One region of the Pantoea sp. NSTU24 genome, then DNA from elsewhere that is predicted to be linked to it. Evidence: predicted binding sites of a transcription regulator. Region 1 holds the regulator's gene; the other holds the start of a gene.
What was found. Region 1 encodes CRP, which controls carbon source genes, mostly activating them, when cyclic AMP is high. Its sites were predicted from a motif close to ATGTGANNNNNNTCACAT; they were not measured.
Positions count from the first base shown of each region.

Region 1 (10,468 bases):
GACGGCGACCATCAGTGGTGAGCGGTCAATGACGGAAGGCATAATGGCGCTGGCCTATTGCGGGGCATCCACCAGATTACAAAAGCTCTGCTGCTTTTCTGCCGCGTCAGCGATCTGCACTGCTGTTCCTGGTATGAATCGTGCTAGCTTTAACCACTCAGGTTAATCGGATAAGGAATCAGCCATGCAGTCACCCGGCAGGATCAATAACGTGCGTTTGCCCAAACGGGAAGGGGTGTGGCAAATCGACATCGCTGACGGCAAAATCGCCCGGCTTACCCATCAGTCGCAGCCGCTTCCGGCGACAGAGCAGGCGCTGGATGGCGAGGGCGGCCTGGCCTGCGCGCCCTTCGTTGAACCCCATATCCATCTGGACACGACCCAGACAGCGGGCGAACCGGCCTGGAACCAGTCCGGTACCCTGTTTGAGGGAATTGAGCGCTGGGCCGAGCGCAAGGCCCTGCTCAGCCACGAAGATGTGAAACAGCGGGCACTGCAGACGCTGAAATGGCAGATCGCCAATGGCATCCAGTTTGTTCGCACCCACGTCGACGTCTCTGATCCATCGCTGACGGCGCTGAAAGCGATGCTGGAGCTGAAGGCAGAGATGGCACCCTGGATCACCATCCAGATTGTCGCCTTTCCTCAGGAGGGAATTCTCTCTTATCCCAACGGCGAAGCGCTGCTGGAAGAGGCTTTGCGGCTGGGTGCAGATGTGGTCGGCGCAATTCCGCACTTCGAATTTACCCGCGAGTATGGCGTCGAATCGCTGCATAAAACCTTTGCGCTGGCGAACCGCTACGATCGGCTGATTGACGTGCACTGCGACGAGATCGACGATGAGCAGTCGCGCTTCGTTGAAACCGTGGCGGCGCTGGCGCATCGCGATGGCAACGGCGCACGGGTGACGGCCAGCCATACCACCGCCATGCACTCTTATAACGGAGCCTACACCTCACGGCTGTTCCGGCTGCTGAAACTGTCAGGCATCAATTTCGTCGCTAACCCACTGGTTAATATCCATCTGCAGGGCCGTTTTGACACCTATCCCAGGCGGCGCGGCATCACCCGGGTAAAAGAGATGCTGGAAGCGGAGATTAACGTCTGCTTCGGTCACGACGATGTGTTTGATCCCTGGTATCCGCTGGGTACCGCCAGCATGCTGCAGGTGCTGCACATGGGACTGCATGTCTGTCAGCTGATGGGCTATGAGCAGATTAATGCGGGCCTGGATCTGATTACGCATCACAGCGCCAGAACGCTGCAATTACCCGATTACGGCATTGAGGTGGGCCACGATGCCAGCCTGGTGATTCTGCCTGCGGAGAGTGGTTTCGATGCGGTAAGAAGGCAGGTTCCGGTGCGCTATTCGCTGCGTCAGGGCACAGTCGTGGCAGAGACAAAGCCGGCAGAAAGTGAGATTTACTGGCGGGAGCGGGAGCGCGTGGATTTCCGGCGGTAACGGGCAGGGCGGCGCCAGAACGCCGCCCTGAACGATTAATGCGTGACGTGACCGTGAGAACGGTGACGGGTGACAAAGCCGAGGAGGGCACACATCACAAACACCACGGCATAGAGCGCATTCGCCGTCGCCAGGGCGGCATGCACACCACTCTTCTCTACGATAGGCGCCGTTACCACAAAGGTCAGCATGGTGCCGACGGTGCCACAGGTCAGAATGAAGTTCACCAGTTTCGGCGAGGCCACTTTGGTCTGCAGCGAGCCCAGGGTAATGATGGTGGTGTAGATTGCGCTGGAGCTGAAGCCCAGAATCATGATGATCCATTTCAGCATGCCGGCATCGCTGCTGCTGACGAACCAGTACATCAGCAGGGTAGCCAGGCCTGCCAGCACCATCAGAATACGTTGCAGATCGAAGAAACGCAGCAGGAAGCTGAAGGCCCACATCCCGACCATATAGGCGGTCCAGAAGCTGCCGACCAGCTGTCCGGCGTTATCGATATTCATGCCCATGACTTTGGTGGCATATTCCGGCACCCAGGAGATGAAACCGAGCTGGCCCAGAATGTAGCAGAGTGCTGCTACTGCCAGCAGCAGTACGCCTGTACCCCATTTTTCTTTCTCAACCGTCGGGCTGTTCTCGGGCTTACGCAGCACCGGAAACTCCACGAACAGCGTCATGATGAAGATCGCGACGTAGATAACGCCAATGCAGACATAGACCCAGTACCAGGGCAGCTGGCGCGCCAGCAGAATGCCTGCCAGCACCGGAAACAGCGTACCGGCCATGCTGAAGAAGGAGTCGGTAAACAGCAGGCGTGAACCGCGCTGACGGCCTTCATACAGATGGGTGATCAGGAAGGTGCCGATCGACATGGTAATGCCGCTAACCACGCCCAGCACGAACATGCAGAGTGAAAAGACCGTCAGATCGCGACTGGTCATCAATCCGATTATCGCCAGCACCATCAGCACGAAGCCAAAAATCAGCTGACGCTTTAGTGGCACGATGACCATCAGCCAGGCGTTGAGGAAAACGGCCGCCAGGATGCCGCTATTAAGGAAAGTGAAGGTGTTACTCATGCTGGAGATGGGGATCTGGAAATCTTTAGCGATATCGCCCATTACCATACCGGTAACGATCACCAGCGCGCCGGTCAGGGCGTAGGAGAAAAAGCTTATCCAGGTGAGGCCAATACGATTACGGTTTGTCATGTTCTGAACCTGTTGAGAACCGGGTGCCAAAAAGTGTCAGAAAGTGTAAACGGAACTGTGATCTTAATAAACAAGCAGTGAAATAAGAGATCCATATTTCATGTGTTGTGTGATTTTAATCACGCTGTTGCCCAGGTTTATCGTTTGCTCGCGGTTTTTACCGCCACAGCGTAAATATAGGTAAAACGCTGGCTCATAGAATAGAGTCTCTCTACAATCAATCACGTTTTTGTGCCCGCTCTCCCAGGTAAGGAATCTTTCATGTTTAAACGTACTTTAGCAGCGGCCTTTACCCTGTTAGCCCTCTCTTCCGTTTCTGCCCAGGCGCTGGCCGCAAAAGGCGATACTCACGTTCTGCTTACCACCTCTGCTGGCAATATCGAACTTGAACTGAATAACCAGAAAGCGCCGGTTTCCGTAAAAAACTTCGTTGATTACGTGAACAGTGGTTTTTATAACAACACCATTTTTCATCGCGTGATCCCGGGCTTTATGGTGCAGGGTGGCGGATTCACCACCGACATGCAGCAGAAGCAGACTAACGCGCCGATCAAAAATGAAGCGGATAATGGCCTGCGTAACCTGCGTGGCACCATCTCAATGGCGCGTACCGCTGACAAAGACAGCGCAACCAGTCAGTTCTTCCTTAACGTGGCGGACAATGCGTTCCTTGACCACGGACAGCGCGACTTTGGCTATGCCGTATTTGGTAAAATCGTAAAAGGCCAGGATGTGGCAGAAAAAATTTCGCAGGTGCCGACCAAAGATGTCGGACCTTACCAGAATGTTCCGTCCAAACCGGTCGTTATTCTCTCCGCCAAAGTCCTGCCTTAAGCCCTCTGGTCGCCCTCTTCGGAGGGTGACGTCCCTGCCGCCCCCGGCAAAGCCAGAATTTGCTCTTATACTTAGGGCAAAAAACCTGAGCAGGAGGCGGTATGGCGAACAGACTCACCGAAAAACAGAAAGTCACTCTGTGGCAACAGCGGCGTAGCGCCAGCTATCAGGCCAGTTGTCGTCTGGAGGGCTTTGCCCCGAACGAAACCAGTATCAACAGCGATGATGCAGCAGCACGGCTGGCGTCCCTGAGGAGGCAATATGGACTCTAACAGCGCCGTCAGTCAGGATCCTTACCTGTGGCAGCAGGACAATGTGCTGAAAAACCTGGCCGATATTCACGATGCTGCACAGCTGCGCAAAGCAGAGCTGAGCTTCAGCGCGGCGCGTGCCGCTACGCTGGAACTGGGCCCGCGCAATCCAGGACTGCCCTATCTGCGTCTGATCCACCGCACGCTGTTTCAGGATATCTACAGCTGGGCAGGTGAGCTGCGCACCATCGACATCTGGCGTGATGAGACACCGTTTTGCCATTTCGAATATATCGAAAAAGAGGGCAATGCGCTGATGGCCGCACTGGAAGAGGAGAAGGGGCTGGCGGAGCTGCCGCGCGAGGAATTTATCCGCCGCATCGCGCACTACTACTGTGAAATCAATATGCTGCACCCTTTCCGTCACGGAAATGGTCGCGCACAGCGCATCTTCTTTGAACAGCTGGCGCTGCATGCCGGTTATCTGCTGTCGTGGGAAGAAACGGATGCGGAAAGCTGGAAAGCGGCGAATCAGGCTGGCGTCGCCGGAGACCTGGAGCTGCTGGAGCAGGTGTTTGCGAAAGTGGTGAGTGAGGCGGCGTAACCGCGTAGAATAGCGGCGCGGGTTATCACTCTGGATGGTTCATGCTGCTGCTTATCGACAACTACGACTCCTTTACCTGGAATCTTTATCAATATTTCTGCGAACTGGGTGCAGAGGTCCGGGTGGTGCGCAATGATGCCATCACGCTGGCGCAGATGGCGGCCTTACCGCTGACTCATCTGGTGATTTCGCCAGGCCCCTGCACGCCCTCGGAGTCGGGGATTTCACTGGCGGCGATCCGGCACTTTGCTGGCCAGCTGCCGGTGCTGGGTGTCTGCCTGGGGCACCAGGCGATCGCGCAGGCGTATGGCGCGCAGGTGGTTCGGGCTCGTCAGGTGATGCACGGCAAAACGTCCGCCATTCAGCACACCGGTCAGGGTGTGTTTCGCAATCTGAATAATCCCCTTACCGTAACCCGTTACCATTCACTGATTGTGCAGCGCAATTCCCTGCCGGACGATTTTGAGATAACGGCCTGGACGATGCGTGATGGCGAGCCTGATGAAATTATGGGATTCCGCCACAAAACCCTCGCGCTGGAAGGCGTGCAGTTCCATCCCGAGAGCATTCTCAGCGAGCAGGGCCACCAGCTGCTGCGCAATTTCCTGGCGCAATAAGTTGCCTTTGAGTGATTTTTTATGCATATTTCGTGATTATTATTTCATGGTTGCACAAACATCATTCAAATGGGGTCATCAATGGCAGCGGAAAACATTGCGGTTACGCGGGAGACGTTCGATAACGTTATTTTGCCTGTTTATGCACCTGCGCAGTTTGTGCCGGTAAAAGGCCAGGGCAGCCGTGTCTGGGATCAGCAGGGCAAAGAGTATATCGATTTCTCGGGTGGCATCGCCGTCACCGCACTTGGACACTGCCATCCTGCGCTGGTGGAGACGCTGAAGCGTCAGGGTGAGACGCTCTGGCACACCAGCAACGTCTTCACCAACGAACCGGCGCTGCGGCTTGCCAGTAAGCTTATTCACGCCACCTTTGCCGAGCGCGTTTTCTTCGCGAACTCCGGCGCAGAAGCCAACGAAGCGGCATTTAAGCTGGCGCGCTACTACGCCTGCAAGCGTCACAGCCCGTTCAAAAGCAAGATCATCGCCTTCCACAATGCTTTTCATGGCCGGACGCTCTTTACCGTCACGGTCGGAGGACAGCCAAAATATTCTGACGGATTCGGGCCTAAACCGGCGGATATCGTTCACGTGCCGTTCAACGACCTGGACGCGGTAAAAGCCGTCATCGACGATCATACCTGCGCTATTGTGGTTGAACCCATTCAGGGTGAAGGCGGCGTGATGCCTGCCACACAAGCCTTTATGCAGGGATTGCGTGAGCTTTGCGACCAGCATCAGGCGCTGCTGGTGCTGGATGAGGTGCAGAGCGGCATGGGACGCAGCGGCAGGTTGTTTGCCTATGAACACTATGGCATTCAGCCCGACATCCTGACCTCTGCCAAAGCGCTGGGTGGCGGGTTCCCGGTCAGCGCCATGCTGACCACCAATGAGATCGCCTCAACAATGGCACCGGGCGTGCATGGCACCACCTATGGCGGGAATCCCCTGGCCTGCGCCATCGCTGAAACCGCGCTGGATATCATCAACACCCCGACGGTGCTGGCGGGCGTGGAAGAGCGTCGTCAGCACTTTGTGACGGCGCTGCAGGCGATTGACGCGAAGTATGATCTGTTCAGCGATATTCGCGGCAAGGGCCTGCTGATTGGCGCGGCGCTGAAGCCTCAGCATGCCGGTAAATCGCGCGACATTCTGAATGCCGCCGCGGCAGAAGGGGTGATGGTACTGGTTGCCGGTACCGACGTGATGCGTTTCGCGCCGTCGCTGATCATTGAAACGGCTGATATCGAAGAGGGCATGCGTCGCTTCGCCACGGCGGTCGGCAACGTGCTTAACGGCTAAATCAGCGCTTCCGTAAATGCCGGATCAGCCAGCGGCCATGTTGTGGTCGCTGGCTCCACGCCAGTGATGAGATAGTGTGCATCACGCTCAGATGATCGAGAATGCGGCGCACATGCTGCTCCACGACCGTGACCGGCCCCTCACTGATATTTTCCAGCTCATCCAGCAGGTTGACCTGTGAACTTGCCCCATCATATTCCAGCCGCTGCTGGCACCGCTGCAGCGCGATTTCACAGGATTGCAGATAGCGTTCGGCCAGTGAGGCGGTGAGCATGGTGTGTTCGCGCGCCAGAATCGTCATCGCATTAATATGCTCGACAATAAACTGGCTGTGCGTCACCCACAGCCGCATATCTTTCAGATACTGAGCGTTGAACGCCGGCTCCTGCATTGCCTGATTAAGGGAATTGAACAGCGCATTGTGTGCCTGATTCACCTGCACACGCTGGTAAGCCAGCTTGTCCGGTGATTGCTCATTGCCCAGCAACAGCCGGAGTGCATCCTGATAGGTTTCCAGCGCATCATGCGCGTTCTGTCGCAGCAAGCCGCTCTGCCACTGCGGCCAGAGCCAGAGCATTCCGCCAAAAGCGATCAGGCAGCCCATCAGCGTATCCATCAGTCGCGGCAGCAGAAACTGTGCGCCGTTCAGCGACAGCAGCTGCAGCGAGTACACGGCGGTCACCGTGAAGCCGATCATCGACCAGCCATAAAACTGGCGGGTAAAGCGGTAGCTGATAAAGGTGATCGCCAGCATGATCAGCAGCACCAGCGACTCCGGCACCGCCAGACGCAGCGTGGCGGCCGCAATCACCAGCCCGGCAAAGGTGCCCAGCGCCCGGTGCTGGATGCGGACACGGGTGGCACTGTAGCCGTTCTGGCTGACGAACATAATGGTCATCAGGATCCAGTAGGGCTTGGGAATGTTGAAGAACAGCGCCAGCGCGCTGCCCAGCATCAGCATGACTGCAAAGCGAGCGGCGGTGCGCAGTGACGAGGAGCGCAGCGAGAGGTAGCTGCGCAGGGCGGGCAGCAGCGGCAGGCGGCGCTGGCGATCGGCCATCAGGTCGCGCTGATAAAGCGGTTTCTGCGTTCGCAGGACCCGGGCAATCCGGTTGAAGTGATACAGGCAGAAATGCCCCACCGGATTGTTGGGATGCTGATGCGCGATTTTCTCCAGCGCGCCGAGCTGTTTGTCCATTGCAAAACGTTCGGGCAGGCGGTGGTAAAGAATATTATCCGCCAGCACCCACAGCCGGGCCGAGATGGTTTTGGCATTCCAGCGGATCACCGCTTCGGCATGGCTCTGCTCGACCAGCTTCTGCACCTCTTCCGGCCGATGCAGGCTGACCGAGATATGCTCCTGCAGATCCAGCGCCACCTGAAAGGCGCGCGTCAGCCGCTTGTGGCTGTGGTCGCGGCTGGCCGACAGCATGTGCATCTGCTGATAACAGGTGTTGATCAGATCGACCACCTTCTGCTGGCGAGCCAGCAACGGCGGCAGGGCCTTTTCCGGGTCGGTCAGCTGCGTCAGCAGGGTATATTTGGCGTCGCAGTAGTTAGCCAGCTCGCGGTAGATCAGACTCAGGCTCTCGCGCATCGGCTGCTCTTTCCACAGCCAGAACCAGAACCAGTTAAACAGCCCGTACCAGAGCGTACCGCCAATATAGAGCAGCGGCGGAACATAGATCGGCATGCGACCGACCAGGCTCAGGGTAAAGATAGCGGCGATAAGGGTGCCGGGCAGCAGACGACCATGCAGCGGGCTGATCTCGCCGGTTACGCCGAGCAGCAGGGGCATGATCAACAGGATCAGCGGCAGCGGCACCGTCTGCAGAGTGAGCCACTGGATCAGGAAGCTACCGAGGGCAAACAGGCTGCCACCCACGATCAGGCGTTTGAAGAAGCGTTTATGCGGTGTATCCAGACCAGCGATGTTGCAGCAGGCAGGCACCAGCGAGAAGAGCAGGCCTTTTTGCAGGTCGCCAGTCAGCCAGCCCAGCGCGACCGGCAGGCAGAGCACCAGCGTCTGCCGCAAGGCGTAGTTCACTTCAGGATGGTAAATTATTCGACGCCACATCGGCTCAGCACAAACAATAACGGCGTGATGTTGCCATCACGCCGTGGGTGACAGGAATTAGCGGGTGCCGTAAACGACGATGGTTTTGCCGTGTGCAGAGATCAGATTCTGATCTTCCAGCATCTTCAGAATACGGCCCACGGTTTCACGTGAACAACCAACAATCTGGCCAATTTCCTGACGCGTAATTTTAATTTGCATGCCGTCGGGATGCGTCATGGCATCTGGCTGTTTCGCCAGGTTGAGCAGGGTCTGTGCAATGCGTCCGGTGACGTCGAGGAAAGCGAGATTACCCACTTTTTCGGACGTGACCTGCAGGCGACGCGCCATCTGCGACGAGAGTCGCATCAGGATGTCAGGGTTAACCTGAATCAGCTGACGGAATTTCTTGTAGGAAATCTCTGCCACTTCACACGCACTTTTCGCACGTACCCAGGCGCTGCGCTCCTGGCCTTCTTCGAACAGGCCAAGCTCACCAATAAAATCACCCTGATTCAGGTAGGAAAGAATCATCTCTTTGCCTTCTTCATCTTTAATCAGAACCGCGACGGAACCTTTCACGATGTAGTAAAGCGTTTCTGCTTTTTCACCTTGATGAATCAGCGTACTTTTGGATGGATACTTGTGAATATGGCAATGGGACAGGAACCATTCGAGTGTAGGGTCTGTTTGCGGTTTGCCGAGAACCATTCGCTATTATCCTCTGTTGTAATCGTGCCCAAAATACAGGGGGCAGTTTTCCCTGTCAGGCGGTGAAAGCTTCAAGCGTTTTCCCTTTCAGGAAATTATTCGGGCCGCATCAGGCGCAGTGCGCATCATTCTTCCCGGCTTCGTCATCGGGTGACGAAAACTATTTTCAGCACTGTTTGTAGCACAGCTTTAGCCGACTGTCTTCTGTTGTCTCGCTTCAGCTACAGGCGGATTTCTCCGGATTGCTGTTTACCAGGGGAAAGCGTACTCTGGCGACAAAACAGCGTATTCCGGAGTAAAAATCATGCAGGCAAGAGTGAAATGGGTAGAAGGACTGACATTCCTTGGAGAATCCTCATCCGGCCATCAGATCCTGATGGATGGCAATTCGGGGGATAAAGCGCCCAGTCCAATGGAGATGGTGCTGATGGCGGCGGGTGGGTGCAGCGCGATCGACGTAGTCTCAATTCTGCAAAAAGGCCGCAACGATGTGGCTGATTGCGAAGTAAAATTGACCTCAGAACGTCGTGAAGAGGCACCGCGAATCTTTACGCACATCAACCTGCATTTTATCGTTAGTGGCAAATCGCTCCAGGATAAAGCGGTCTCACGCGCGGTGGATCTTTCGGCGGAAAAATATTGCTCGGTCGCCATCATGCTGGGTAAAGGCGTGACAATGACGCACAGCTACGAAGTCATTGAGTTATAATAGCCGCAGGTTTTTTAACGTGAGTGGCCGTCCGTTATAAGACCTGACCCGGGCAGGGAATCCGCGTTGAGATTGTGCCTGCGCAGGAAATGGGGTCAGATCGGAACGTCGCCTGAGCCCATTGCTGGCCGCGCGATTGCGCATCTCATCCCTGATGTGCGCCCGTAGCCGGGCCAACGCATTGCGGTGTTCAAAAACGCGCCCGGCGTTTTGGTCCTGGGCGCGGGACGCTTTCCTCTTCTGCCCCGGTTCCCTGTGTGTTGAGCTAATGCACTGTCCGATCCTGTGTGCCCAGGTTTTGTCTGTAGCGACATTCCTGAAACCTGCGCATTCATTCCCTCACTCTATCCGTTTACCTTCCATCAGCCGCTTCACCAGCGGGCCCATAATCAGCTCCATCGCCAGGCCCATTTTGCCGCCGGGCACGACCAGCGTATTGATGTGCGAGATAAAAGAGCCCTGCAGCATCGCCAGCAGATAGGGGAAGTCGATATCTTCCAGCGCCTGAAAATGAATCACCACAAAACTCTCATCCAGTGACGGGATGGCGCGAGCGGCAAACGGGTTTGAGGTGTCCACGGTCGGGACGCGCTGAAAGTTGATATGGGTTCGTGAGAACTGTGGCGTGATGAAGTTGATGTAATCTTCCATCGACCGGACGACGGAATCCATCACCGCTTCACGGGAGTGACCACGCTCGCTGGTATC
Region 1 covers NZ_JBKIWZ010000001.1:2,896,209-2,906,676, reverse strand. Annotated here, with positions in the region: gene ACLHDD_RS13945 (cytosine deaminase) at 185-1,462, shown strand; gene tsgA (MFS transporter TsgA) at 1,498-2,676, opposite strand; gene ppiA (peptidylprolyl isomerase A) at 2,938-3,510, shown strand; gene ACLHDD_RS13930 (YhfG family protein) at 3,612-3,782, shown strand; gene ACLHDD_RS13925 (putative adenosine monophosphate-protein transferase Fic) at 3,772-4,365, shown strand; gene ACLHDD_RS13920 (aminodeoxychorismate/anthranilate synthase component II) at 4,407-4,982, shown strand; gene argD (bifunctional acetylornithine/succinyldiaminopimelate transaminase) at 5,064-6,284, shown strand; gene ACLHDD_RS13910 (YccS/YhfK family putative transporter) at 6,286-8,361, opposite strand; gene crp (cAMP-activated global transcriptional regulator CRP) at 8,419-9,051, opposite strand; gene ACLHDD_RS13900 (OsmC family protein) at 9,356-9,760, shown strand; gene ACLHDD_RS13895 (phosphoribulokinase) at 10,100-10,468, opposite strand, start outside.

Region 2 (10,468 bases), 1.5 Mb from region 1:
GGCATGGCGAGCGTGCGCAGTACCATTTCGCCTTGCGGCAGTTTGTGTTTTTCGTCCATTGCGTCCACTTATTTGCAGGTCAGTGCCAAAAAAATGCCCGGCGAACCGGGCTGTGTCATTATTTTTGTTCCTGCTGCGGCATCTGTCGCCAGATATAAAGCCCGCTGAGCAGGGTAAACAGGAGTGTCAGACCGGAAAGGCCGAATACCTTAAAGTTAACCCAGAACGCCTGAGGTAACCAAAAGGCGACATAGATATTCACCAGGCCACAAATCAGGAAGAACAGCGCCCAGGCCACATTGAGCCGACGCCAGACAGTTTCAGGCAATTGCAGCTCTTTGCCCAGCATGCGCTGAATCAGCGTCTGCTGCATGAACCACTGGCTGTAAAGCAGAGCAGCGGCAAACAGGCTGTAAATCACGGTAACTTTCCATTTGATGAACTCATCGTTATGGAACACCAGCGTCAGAGTGCCAAATACGGCCACCAGCACAAAGGTGAAAATCGTCATCTTTTCCAGCTTGCGATAGAGCACCCAGCTGACAACCAGTGCCAGGCCGGTCGCAACGATCAGTGCGCCGGAGGCCACAAAGATGTCATACAGCTTATAAAAGATGAAAAAAACGACCAGGGGAAGAAAGTCGAGTAGCTGCTTCATAGTTTTTCCATTCAGAGTTGGCTGCGTATCAGCCCGAAGGCCGATGGCAAATCAACGTAAAAGCATATAGAGCCGATAAAGATAAATAATCAACATCGCCGACACCAGGTTACCCGCTGCGGTGAAAATCACTGATGAGACATTGAGCGGTAGCACGGTCAGCGACGAGAAGAACAACATCACCACCACCTTGGCCAGCAGCCAGAGCAGGATTGCGGGCGCAATCAGCTTCACGTTCTTCCACGCCATGCGCATACTGGCGCGCATAGCGGCAAAGACACCCATTTTTTCACTGGCGACCATAACCGGGGCCAGTGACAGAAGAATCGTCAGCAGTACGCCCGGCACCACCAGCACCATAAAGCCCAGTTGCGCCACCAGCGTCATCAGAAAGGTAAGCAGCAGCAGTTTAGGCAGCATTGGCACGGATGCGCCAATTGCCCGCAGCGCGCTGACTCGCTGACCGGCTGAGACCAGTGGGATCAGGCAGAGCATGCCGCCCAGTAGCAGCGTATTACCCATCAGCGCCGCAAAGGTGCTGGCGGCCGAGGCGTGCAGCAGGACCTGCTGCTGCTCCGGGGACATATTCTGTACCATCTCAAACAGCGAACCGGCGCTGTCGTCATTCTGCTGGAGCAGGGCCATCTGATCGGCACCAGGCGTCAGCACATGCACCAGCATAACGGTAATAAAAGCGGTCAGCAGCGACAGCAACAGTAACGTAGCCAGTTGATGACGCGCAAAATTTCCTGTGTCACGGTATAACGAGCTGGCCGTGATAGACATGTACACTCCTTGGAGGAACCGGGTTAATTAACCCGGCGATTGTACATGTTCTGGCAGCTCGCGGGCACCCGCCGCGGCATAACTTTCTGTCATATCAGGTAAAGAAGGAGAAAAAAGCGCAGGAAGGCCATAACGGGCGCGGGCGCGATCGCAGGCTTCGTTATGAATGCCTGCTTCACCGGACATGGCAAACTCGCGACAGGGCGTCGGACGTTGCTCATAAATCCCGCAGGAAACGCAGCCGCCAATTTCTCCCTCCAGAGCGACGCAGCGGGGGGGGCGATCGTTCGTTCCCCGCATATTGCGCATCAGCAGGCTGAGCGGTTCGGTTAAGTGGGTCGGCACCAGCCCGCCAGCATCATCGGCTTCGGCCCAGTAAAAAGAGACGCGGAAATGGGCGCAGCAGGCGCCACAGCTGACACAGGGATTCGTTATTTCATGCATTTGATCACCCGCCCCTCCCAGGGCATCGAACCAAAATCAACAGGGAAGAGAAGCAAAATAGGCTGGCTTAAATTATTCAGCAAGCGCTATTTTTCGTTACCAGTGGGTTCTGAAATTGATCTAAATCAATTCATTGTTTTTTAAGCAATTTATCCGAAACGTTCAGAGTGCAATTTTCTGTAAATCACGTTAAATATTTGCCAGCAAAAAACGAAGGTGTTCGCGATTTCAGATTAAGCAAAGGAGTGATAATGAAACTGGCAAAATGCGTGATGGTGCTGGCACTGGCAGTGCCCCAGCTGGCAATGGCTCACGAGGCGGGCGACTTCTTCATGCGGGCCGGCAGTGCCACCGTCCGGCCTGTCGAGGGTTCTGATAACGTGTTAGGCATGGGTGAATTCAGTGCCTCGAATGACACGCAGTTGGGCCTGACATTTACCTGGATGGCAACAGATAACATCGGTGTTGAGCTGCTGGCCGCCACGCCATTCCGCCACAAAGTAGGGCTCGGCCCCACTGGCACGCTGGCGACGGTACGGCAGTTACCGCCTACGCTGATGGCACAGTATTACTTCTTCGACAGCAAAAGTCCGGTGCGTCCTTACGTGGGCGTGGGCGTGAACTACACCACCTTCTATGATGCTAAGTTCAACCAGACTGGCCGCGATGCGGGCCTGACCGACCTCAGCGTTAAAGACTCCTGGGGTGTAGCAGGTCAGGTCGGTCTTGACTATCAGATCAACCGTGACTGGATGCTGAATGCGTCGCTGTGGTACATGGATATCGATACGGAAGTGAAGTTTAAAGCGGGCGGCGAACAGCAGAACATCAATATGCGCGTTGACCCCTGGGTGTTCTTCTTCGGGGCGGGTTACCGTTTCTGATGATAAAAAGGCCGCTGAATCAGCGGCCTTTTTTGCAGCACAGACGTTACTTGATCTGCATGTTGTTAACAACCGATCTTACGCCTGCCACGCTGCGTGTCACCTGAACGGCGCGGTTGGCCATCTGTGGCGATGAAACAAAGCCGCTCAGCTGAACTTTGCCTTTGAAGGTTTCTACGTTGATTTCCGTCGACTTCAGCGACTCATCTTTCAGCAGCGCACCTTTGACTTTGGTGGTGACCACGGTGTCATCGATATAGCCACCGGTTCCCTCTTTAGTTGCGGTTGGCGCACAGGCGCTCAGTGTCAGCGCAACCACGCCCGCCAGTGCAGCACCTGCCAGCATTTTAACGAATTTCATTGCTTTCTCTCCCTGTCACAAATTGGATACGCCGTTACCGTAACGGCGCATTGTCATTGTGGTGCAGATTTAAGGAAAAGGGCAAATCACGGGAGGTAAAAAAGGAAACAAATCATGCCTTATCAGGCGATAAGGCATGATGACAGGATTAGCGGCTGGCCGCTTTAAGGCGACTGACAAAATGCTTGAGTTCGCTCAGCATGATTTCCGGTTCGGCATGATGCTTTTCGATGATCCTGACAATCGCTGAGCCGGAGATAGCGCCTGCGGCACCGGCCGCGATCGCCTCTTTCACCTGCTCTGGTTCCGAAATACCAAAGCCCTGCAACGGCGGCGCGGCATGATATTCGCGCAGCTTGTCGATCAGATGCTGCAGCGGCAGGCTGGCGCGGTTTTCAGCACCGGTCACGCCTGCACGCGACAACAGATAGGTGTAACCGCGGCCGTGCGAGGCGATCTCACGCAGCAGCTCATCGCTGGCATTAGGTGGACAGATGAAGATCGGTGCTACGCCATGACGCAGCGCTGCCTGCCGGAAGGGCGCTGACTCTTCAACCGGCACGTCAGCCACCAGCACTGAATCCACACCGGCTTCGGCACAACGGGCATAGAACGCATCCACACCGTTGGTGAAGACCAGGTTGGCGTACATCAGCAGGCCAATCGGCAGGTCCGGATATTTACGGCGAATGGTCGCCAGCATCTCAAAGCACTGGCTGGTGTTGGTGCCTGCCGCAAAGGCGCGGAGCGTCGCATTCTGGATAGTCGGGCCGTCCGCCAGGGGGTCGGAGAAGGGGATCCCTAACTCCAGGGCATCCGCGCCCCCTTCAACCAGCGCGTCGATAACGCGCAGTGACAGCGCGGGTGACGGATCGCCCAGCGTCACAAAAGGAACGAAGGCACCTTCGTTGTTCGCTGACAGGCGGGTAAACAGTTGGTTATAACGTTCCATCAGATTTCTCCCTGCGCAGTCAGAATGTCATGAACGGTGAAAATATCTTTGTCGCCACGGCCAGAAAGGTTAACCACAATCAGCTGCTCTTTCTCCGGTTCCGCATGGATCATCTTCAGCGCATGAGCCAGCGCATGGGAAGACTCCAGTGCCGGAATAATGCCTTCCGCGCGGCAGAGCTGTTTGAAAGCGTCCATCGCCTCATTATCGGTAATCGAGACATAGTCTGCGCGACCGATACTGTTGAGATGCGCATGCTGCGGGCCTACCGATGGGAAGTCGAGGCCGGCAGAGATAGAGTAGGACTCTTCGATCTGACCGTCGTGCGTCTGCATCATCGGCGCTTTCATGCCGAAGTAGATCCCTACGCGACCATGCTTCAGCGGCGCGCCATGCTCGCCCGTCTCGATGCCATGTCCCGCAGGTTCAACGCCGATCAGCTTCACGCTGGTCTCATCGATGAAGTCAGCAAACATCCCGATGGCATTAGACCCACCGCCTACACAGGCGAGGATCGCATCCGGCAGGCGTCCCTCTTTTTCCAGAATCTGCTTTTTGGTCTCCTCGCCAATCATGCGCTGGAACTCGCGCACAATCGTCGGGAAGGGATGGGGGCCCGCCGCCGTGCCGAGCATATAGTGCGCGGTTTCATAACTGCCGGACCAGTCACGCAGCGCCTCATTACAGGCATCTTTCAGCGTGGCGGAGCCGCTGTGAACCGGAATCACTTCCGCGCCCATCAGACGCATACGGAACACGTTTGGCGACTGACGCTCAACATCTTTTGCACCCATGTAAATGCGGCACTTCATGCCCAGCAGCGCACAGGCAAGGGCGGAGGCCACACCGTGCTGACCCGCACCGGTTTCAGCGATGATTTCGTTTTTGCCCATGCGTTTAGCTAACAGCGCCTGACCCAGCACCTGGTTTGTCTTGTGCGCCCCCCCGTGCAGCAGATCTTCACGCTTGAGATAGAGGCGGGTCTTTGTGCCTTTGGTCAGGTTTTTGCACAGCGTCAGGGCAGTCGGACGACCTGCATAGTTCTTCAGCAGGTCGGTAAATTCGGCCTGAAACGCCGGATCTTTTTGCGCGTCAACAAACGCCTGTTCGAGCTGGCGCAGCGCGGGCATCAGGATCTGCGGAACATACATTCCGCCAAATTCGCCAAAATAGGGATTGAGTAACGTCATTTTTATCTTCCTTTTTGGGCCCGCATTGAAGCGGGCCAGGCAAATCAGTAGGCACGCAGTGTCTGAAACACAGCAGCAATTTTGCGGGCATCTTTGATGCCGGGCGCACTTTCTACGCCAGAGTTGAAGTCAAGCCCGGCACAGCCCAGCTGCGCGGCTTCAACACAGTTATCCGCGCGGAGGCCACCGGCCAGCAGCACATTGTCCAGAGTCTGCCCTTGCAGCAGTGACCAGTCGAAACGCTCTCCGGTGCCGCCATTGCCGTTGTCGAACACGTAGCGGTCCACGTGCGGCCAGTCGCGGACCGGCACGCTGCTCTCAATGCGCAGCGCCTTCCAGATCTGAACCGCCGCAGGCAGCGCGGCACGCAGGTCAGCCACAAAGGCCGGGGTCTCATCGCCATGCAGTTGCACAGCGGACAAAGAAAGGGCGGCAGTATGCGTGACAATGTCACTTATTGGATTATTGCGGAACACACCGACATAGCGCAGCGGCGCGGCGGCGATCACCGACTGTGCCGTGGCCGTGTCGATCAGGCGCGGCGAGCCTTCGGCAAAGATCAGGCCGCCATAGATGGCACCGGCTTCATAGGCGGCACGCGCATCTTCAGGGCGGGTCAGGCCGCACACTTTGTTACTGCCCAGGGTAACCCGACGCACGGCACCGGTCAGATCCGGCTCTTCCATCAGTGCGGAGCCAATCAGGAAGCCGTTGGCAAAATGACTCAGCTCGCGAATATCGGCATAGCTGTTGATTCCCGACTCGCTGATCACCGTAACGCCGTGCGACAGGCGTGGGGCCAGCTGGCGTGTGCGGTTGAGATCGATAGAGAGATCACGCAGATCGCGATTGTTGATGCCGACGACTTTTGCCTGCAGGGCGATGGCGCGCTCCAGTTCCTCTTCGTTACTGACTTCGGTCAGGATACCCATCTTCAGGCTGTGCGCCACGGCCGCCAGCTGACGATACTGCTCATCATCCAGCACAGAGAGCATCAGCAGGATGGCATCCGCCTGGTAGTAACGCGCCAGGTAGATCTGATAAGGGTCGATAATAAAATCTTTGCACAGCACCGGCTGGGTGATCGCCGCGCTGACAATCGGCAGAAAAGCGAAGTCACCCTGAAAATATTTCTCATCGGTCAGCACGGAAACCGCGGACGCATAGTGGCGATAGACCCCGGCAATCGCAGCCGGGTCGAAATCCTTACGGATCACCCCTTTAGAGGGCGATGCTTTTTTACACTCAAGGATAAACGCGGTGCGTGCACCCTGCAGCGCGTCATAAAAATGACGGCTGGCAGGTTCGATGCTGTTCTGAAAAGTAGAGAGCGGCTGCTGCTGCTGACGGGCTTCCACCCAAATCGCTTTATCCTGAACAATTTTTTCTAACACGGTGCCTTTCATGATTATCCTCTTGCTGCCAGTGCGACAACGCGCTCATAAGCCTGTCCGCTGCGGATGGCGTTAAGCGCCTGCTGGGCGTTTTCACGCAGATCTTCCTGACCGAATACCTTAAGCAACATCGCCACGTTGACGGCGACCGCTTCTTCATGCGCCTGCTGGCCATTACCCTGGAGTAAAGCCGTAAGAATGTCACGATTTTCTTCCGGCGTGCCGCCCGCCAGCGCCTCTTTGGGATGGAAGCCAAAACCAAAGTCCTCCGGCGAGAGCTGATAGCCGGTAATCTCGCCGTCGCGCAGTTCGGCAACGTGCGTCACGTCGTGCAGCGCCACCTCATCCATGCCGCCGCCGTGCACCACCGCCGCGCGCTGATAGCCCAGCATCTTCAGGGTCCGGGCAATCGGCATCACCAGATCCGGACTATAAACGCCAATCACGGCCAGCGGCGGACGCGCCGGATTGATCAGCGGGCCGAGCACGTTAAACAGCGTGCGGGTTTTCAGCCGCTGGCGGACCGGCATCGCGTGGCGGAAACCGCTGTGGTACTGCGGCGCAAACAGGAAGCAGACGTTCAGGTCATCCAGCGCCTGGCGCGCCCGCTCTGCGGGCATGTCGAGATTGATACCAAAGGCCGCCAGCAGATCGGAAGAGCCCGACTTGCTGGAAACGCTGCGGTTGCCATGCTTCGCCACTTTCAGGCCACAGGTGGCGGCCACAAACGCGCTGGCGGTAGAAATATTGATACTGTTGCTGCCGTCGCCGCCAGTGCCTACGATGTCCGCAAAAGCATAGCCCGGGCGCGGGAAGGGTCTGGCGTCTTCCAGCAGCGCCGTGGCGGCCCCGGCGATCTCTTCCGGCGTTTCGCCGCGCACTTTCATGGCGATCAGCGCCGCGGCGAGCTGCTCAGGCTCCAGCTGCCCGGTAATAATGGCGCTGAAGAGGGTGTGACTTTCCGCCTGACTCAGCGTCTGCGCCTGGTAAAGTTTTTCCAGTGTCTGTTGCATCATTATTCTCCCTGTTACTTCGCCAGTGCCCAGTCCAGCGTCTGCTCAAGCAGGCGCGCGCCCTGAGACGTCAGAATCGATTCCGGATGGAACTGAAAGCCGCAAACCCGATCGGCTTCATGACGCACCGCCATCACCATTCCGTTATAACTGGCGTTGACCGTCAGCGCTTCCGGCGTATTACTGCCCACCAGTGAGTGATAGCGCGCCACGGGCAGCGGATTGCTCAGACCGGCAAACATCGCCTCACCGTCATGTTCGATCGCGGATGCCTTACCATGCAGGATCTCGCCCGCCTGACCAACATGGCCGCCGTAGGCTTCCACAATCGCCTGGTGTCCCAGACAGATGCCGATAATCGGCAGACGACCGCGCAGCACCCGCAGCAGCTCAGGCATACAGCCCGCATCTTTTGGCGCGCCAGGGCCGGGAGAGAGCATCAGCACCGGGTTTTCCATCCGCTGAAGCTGTTCAATCAACAGCTCAGCAGGCAGGTTATTGCGGTAAATCACTACGTTGTGACCAAAGGTCCGCAGCTGATCAACCAGGTTGTAGGTAAATGAGTCGATGTTATCGAGCAGCAGAATATCGGCCATCAGAAGATCTCCTTGCAGTGATGGGCAGTCGCGATGGCGCGCAGGACAGCGCGGGCTTTGTTACGGCTTTCGTCCGCTTCAGCCTGCGGATCAGAATCCAGTACCACACCCGCTCCCGCCTGCACGGTGGCAACGCCATCTTCGACATAGGCCGAGCGAATGACGATACAGGTATCCAGATCGCCCTGCGCCGTAAAGTAGCCCACGGCGCCACCGTAGCTGCCACGACGCGTGCCTTCGGCGCCGGCAATCAGCTGCATGGCGCGCACTTTTGGCGCACCGCTGAGGGTGCCCATGTTCATACAGGCGCGGTAGGCGTGCAGCACGTCCAGGTCGGCTCGCAGCGTTCCCACCACGCGGGAAACCAGGTGCATCACAAACGAGTAGCGGTCTACTTTGGTGAGGTCAGCGACGTAACGGCTGCCCGGCACACAGATACGCGCCAGGTCATTTCGTGCCAGATCCACCAGCATCAGATGTTCGGCCAGTTCTTTATGGTCGGTGCGCATCTCCAGCTCAATCCGGCTGTCGAGATCGCGGTCCAGCGAGCCGTCGGCGTGGCGGCCACGCGGGCGTGTGCCAGCTATCGGGTAGATTTCGATCTGACGCGAGGTGGCGTCATACTTCAGTGAACTCTCTGGTGAGGCGCCGAACAGTGAGAAATCCTGGTCCTGCATAAAGAACATGTAGGGGCTTGGGTTGCTGTTTTTCAGCGTGTCATAGGCGGCCAGCGGCGACGGGCAGGGCAGTGAGAAACGGCGCGAAGGCACCACCTGGAAAATCTCGCCAATGCGAATCGCCTGCTGCATCTCACGCACCACCTCACAATAGGCTTCGTCACTCTGGCTGGTGGTCAGCGTCATCTGCTCAACCGGCTGCACGGGCAGCGCCGGAGCGGGTTGCAGTATCTGGCCATGCAGCTGCTCAATGCGGCGCTGCAGACGCTGAAACTCGCTGGTGGAAGGGCAGAACAGGCTGGCCTGCAGACGCGCACTGCGGGTCTGATGGTCGATCACCAGTAAGGTTTCTGCCAGATAGAAGCAGTAGTCGGGGCAGCGCTGCTGATTATCCAGCACGGGCAGCGTTTCAAAACCGGCCACCAGGTCATAGGCGAACAGGCCACCCAGCAGCACAGCTTCACGCTCGTCGGCTGAGGAGTTGACCAGTTGCGGAATCAGACGCAGCGCATCAAAGACCGACAGCGCCTTCAGCCGGGAATCTTCATCCTGCTGATGGTCGTGGCTCGGCGGGAAGGTCAGCTCGCGTCCATCGGGGCGCACGTGATTGCTGACGGCGGCGGGCAGCGCCTCATCCAGCAGCGGCAGCAGGGCGCGACCGTTCTCCGACAACGCCTGCACGGTAACCGTATTGCCCAGGGCGCTGACGCGCAGCGCGCTGTCAACAATCAGCAGGCTTTTTAAATTGCGCTTGCTGTCGATGTCAGCAGACTCAAGCAGCAGGGTTGCCGGACGTGCGCCGCAAAGCTGGTGAAACACTGCGGCCGGATCTTCGCGGTAGGGTGCGGTGCCGGTAATCAACTTCACTGTAGGTTTCGCATTTGGCATGATGATGTCTCTGAATTTCGCTCAAAAAAAAGCCCGCGGGTTGGCGGGCTCAGGTTTTCACACGGCGTTTATAGAGTGTGCATGGTCCTGTCGCCCTTATCCGGGAACAGTGCGCCAACCCTCTGAATGCATCATTAAATTCGCCATGACTGATTACCCGTTGTGTGTGAACTTGTGTACTAGTTAACGGGTTCATGGCGGAAATGTCAATACACTTTTTCACTGACCGCGAAAATCGTTATCATGCTGGCCGGTTTAGTTTCAGCAGGAGTTCTCTTGAGCGATATCGCCCGTTTTCCGGTTTATGATTTACACAGCCACACGCGCGCCTCTGATGGTCTGCTGTCACCCACCGCCCTGGTGCAGCGAGCCGTTGAGATGCGTGTCGGCGTACTGGCGATCACCGATCACGACAGCATTGCAGGCGTCGCAGAGGCGCAGCAGACGGTCATCGACCAGAATCTGCCGATCAGCGTGCTGGCCGGAGCCGAGCTCTCAACGCTGTGGGAGAACCATGAGATTCACATCGTGGGGTTGAACATCGACATCGATCATCCGGCGATGGTGGCCTTTCTGGCCGGACAGCTGGCCTGTCGCCAGACGCGGGCAGCTGAAATTGGCGAGC
Region 2 covers NZ_JBKIWZ010000001.1:1,445,148-1,455,615, reverse strand. Annotated here, with positions in the region: gene yciA (acyl-CoA thioester hydrolase YciA) at 1-59, opposite strand, end outside; gene ACLHDD_RS07070 (septation protein A) at 119-658, opposite strand; gene ACLHDD_RS07065 (YciC family protein) at 710-1,444, opposite strand; gene ACLHDD_RS07060 (YkgJ family cysteine cluster protein) at 1,472-1,888, opposite strand; gene ompW (outer membrane protein OmpW) at 2,140-2,772, shown strand; gene ACLHDD_RS07050 (BON domain-containing protein) at 2,819-3,133, opposite strand; gene trpA (tryptophan synthase subunit alpha) at 3,282-4,085, opposite strand; gene trpB (tryptophan synthase subunit beta) at 4,085-5,275, opposite strand; gene trpCF (bifunctional indole-3-glycerol-phosphate synthase TrpC/phosphoribosylanthranilate isomerase TrpF) at 5,320-6,681, opposite strand; partial or broken gene trpD (bifunctional anthranilate synthase glutamate amidotransferase component TrpG/anthranilate phosphoribosyltransferase TrpD) at 6,684-8,278, opposite strand; gene ACLHDD_RS07025 (anthranilate synthase component 1) at 8,278-9,843, opposite strand; gene rnm (RNase RNM) at 10,120-10,468, shown strand, end outside.
Region 2: ompW (outer membrane protein OmpW) is a predicted target of CRP. The motif match lies at 2,002-2,019, and genes of this name have one in related genera.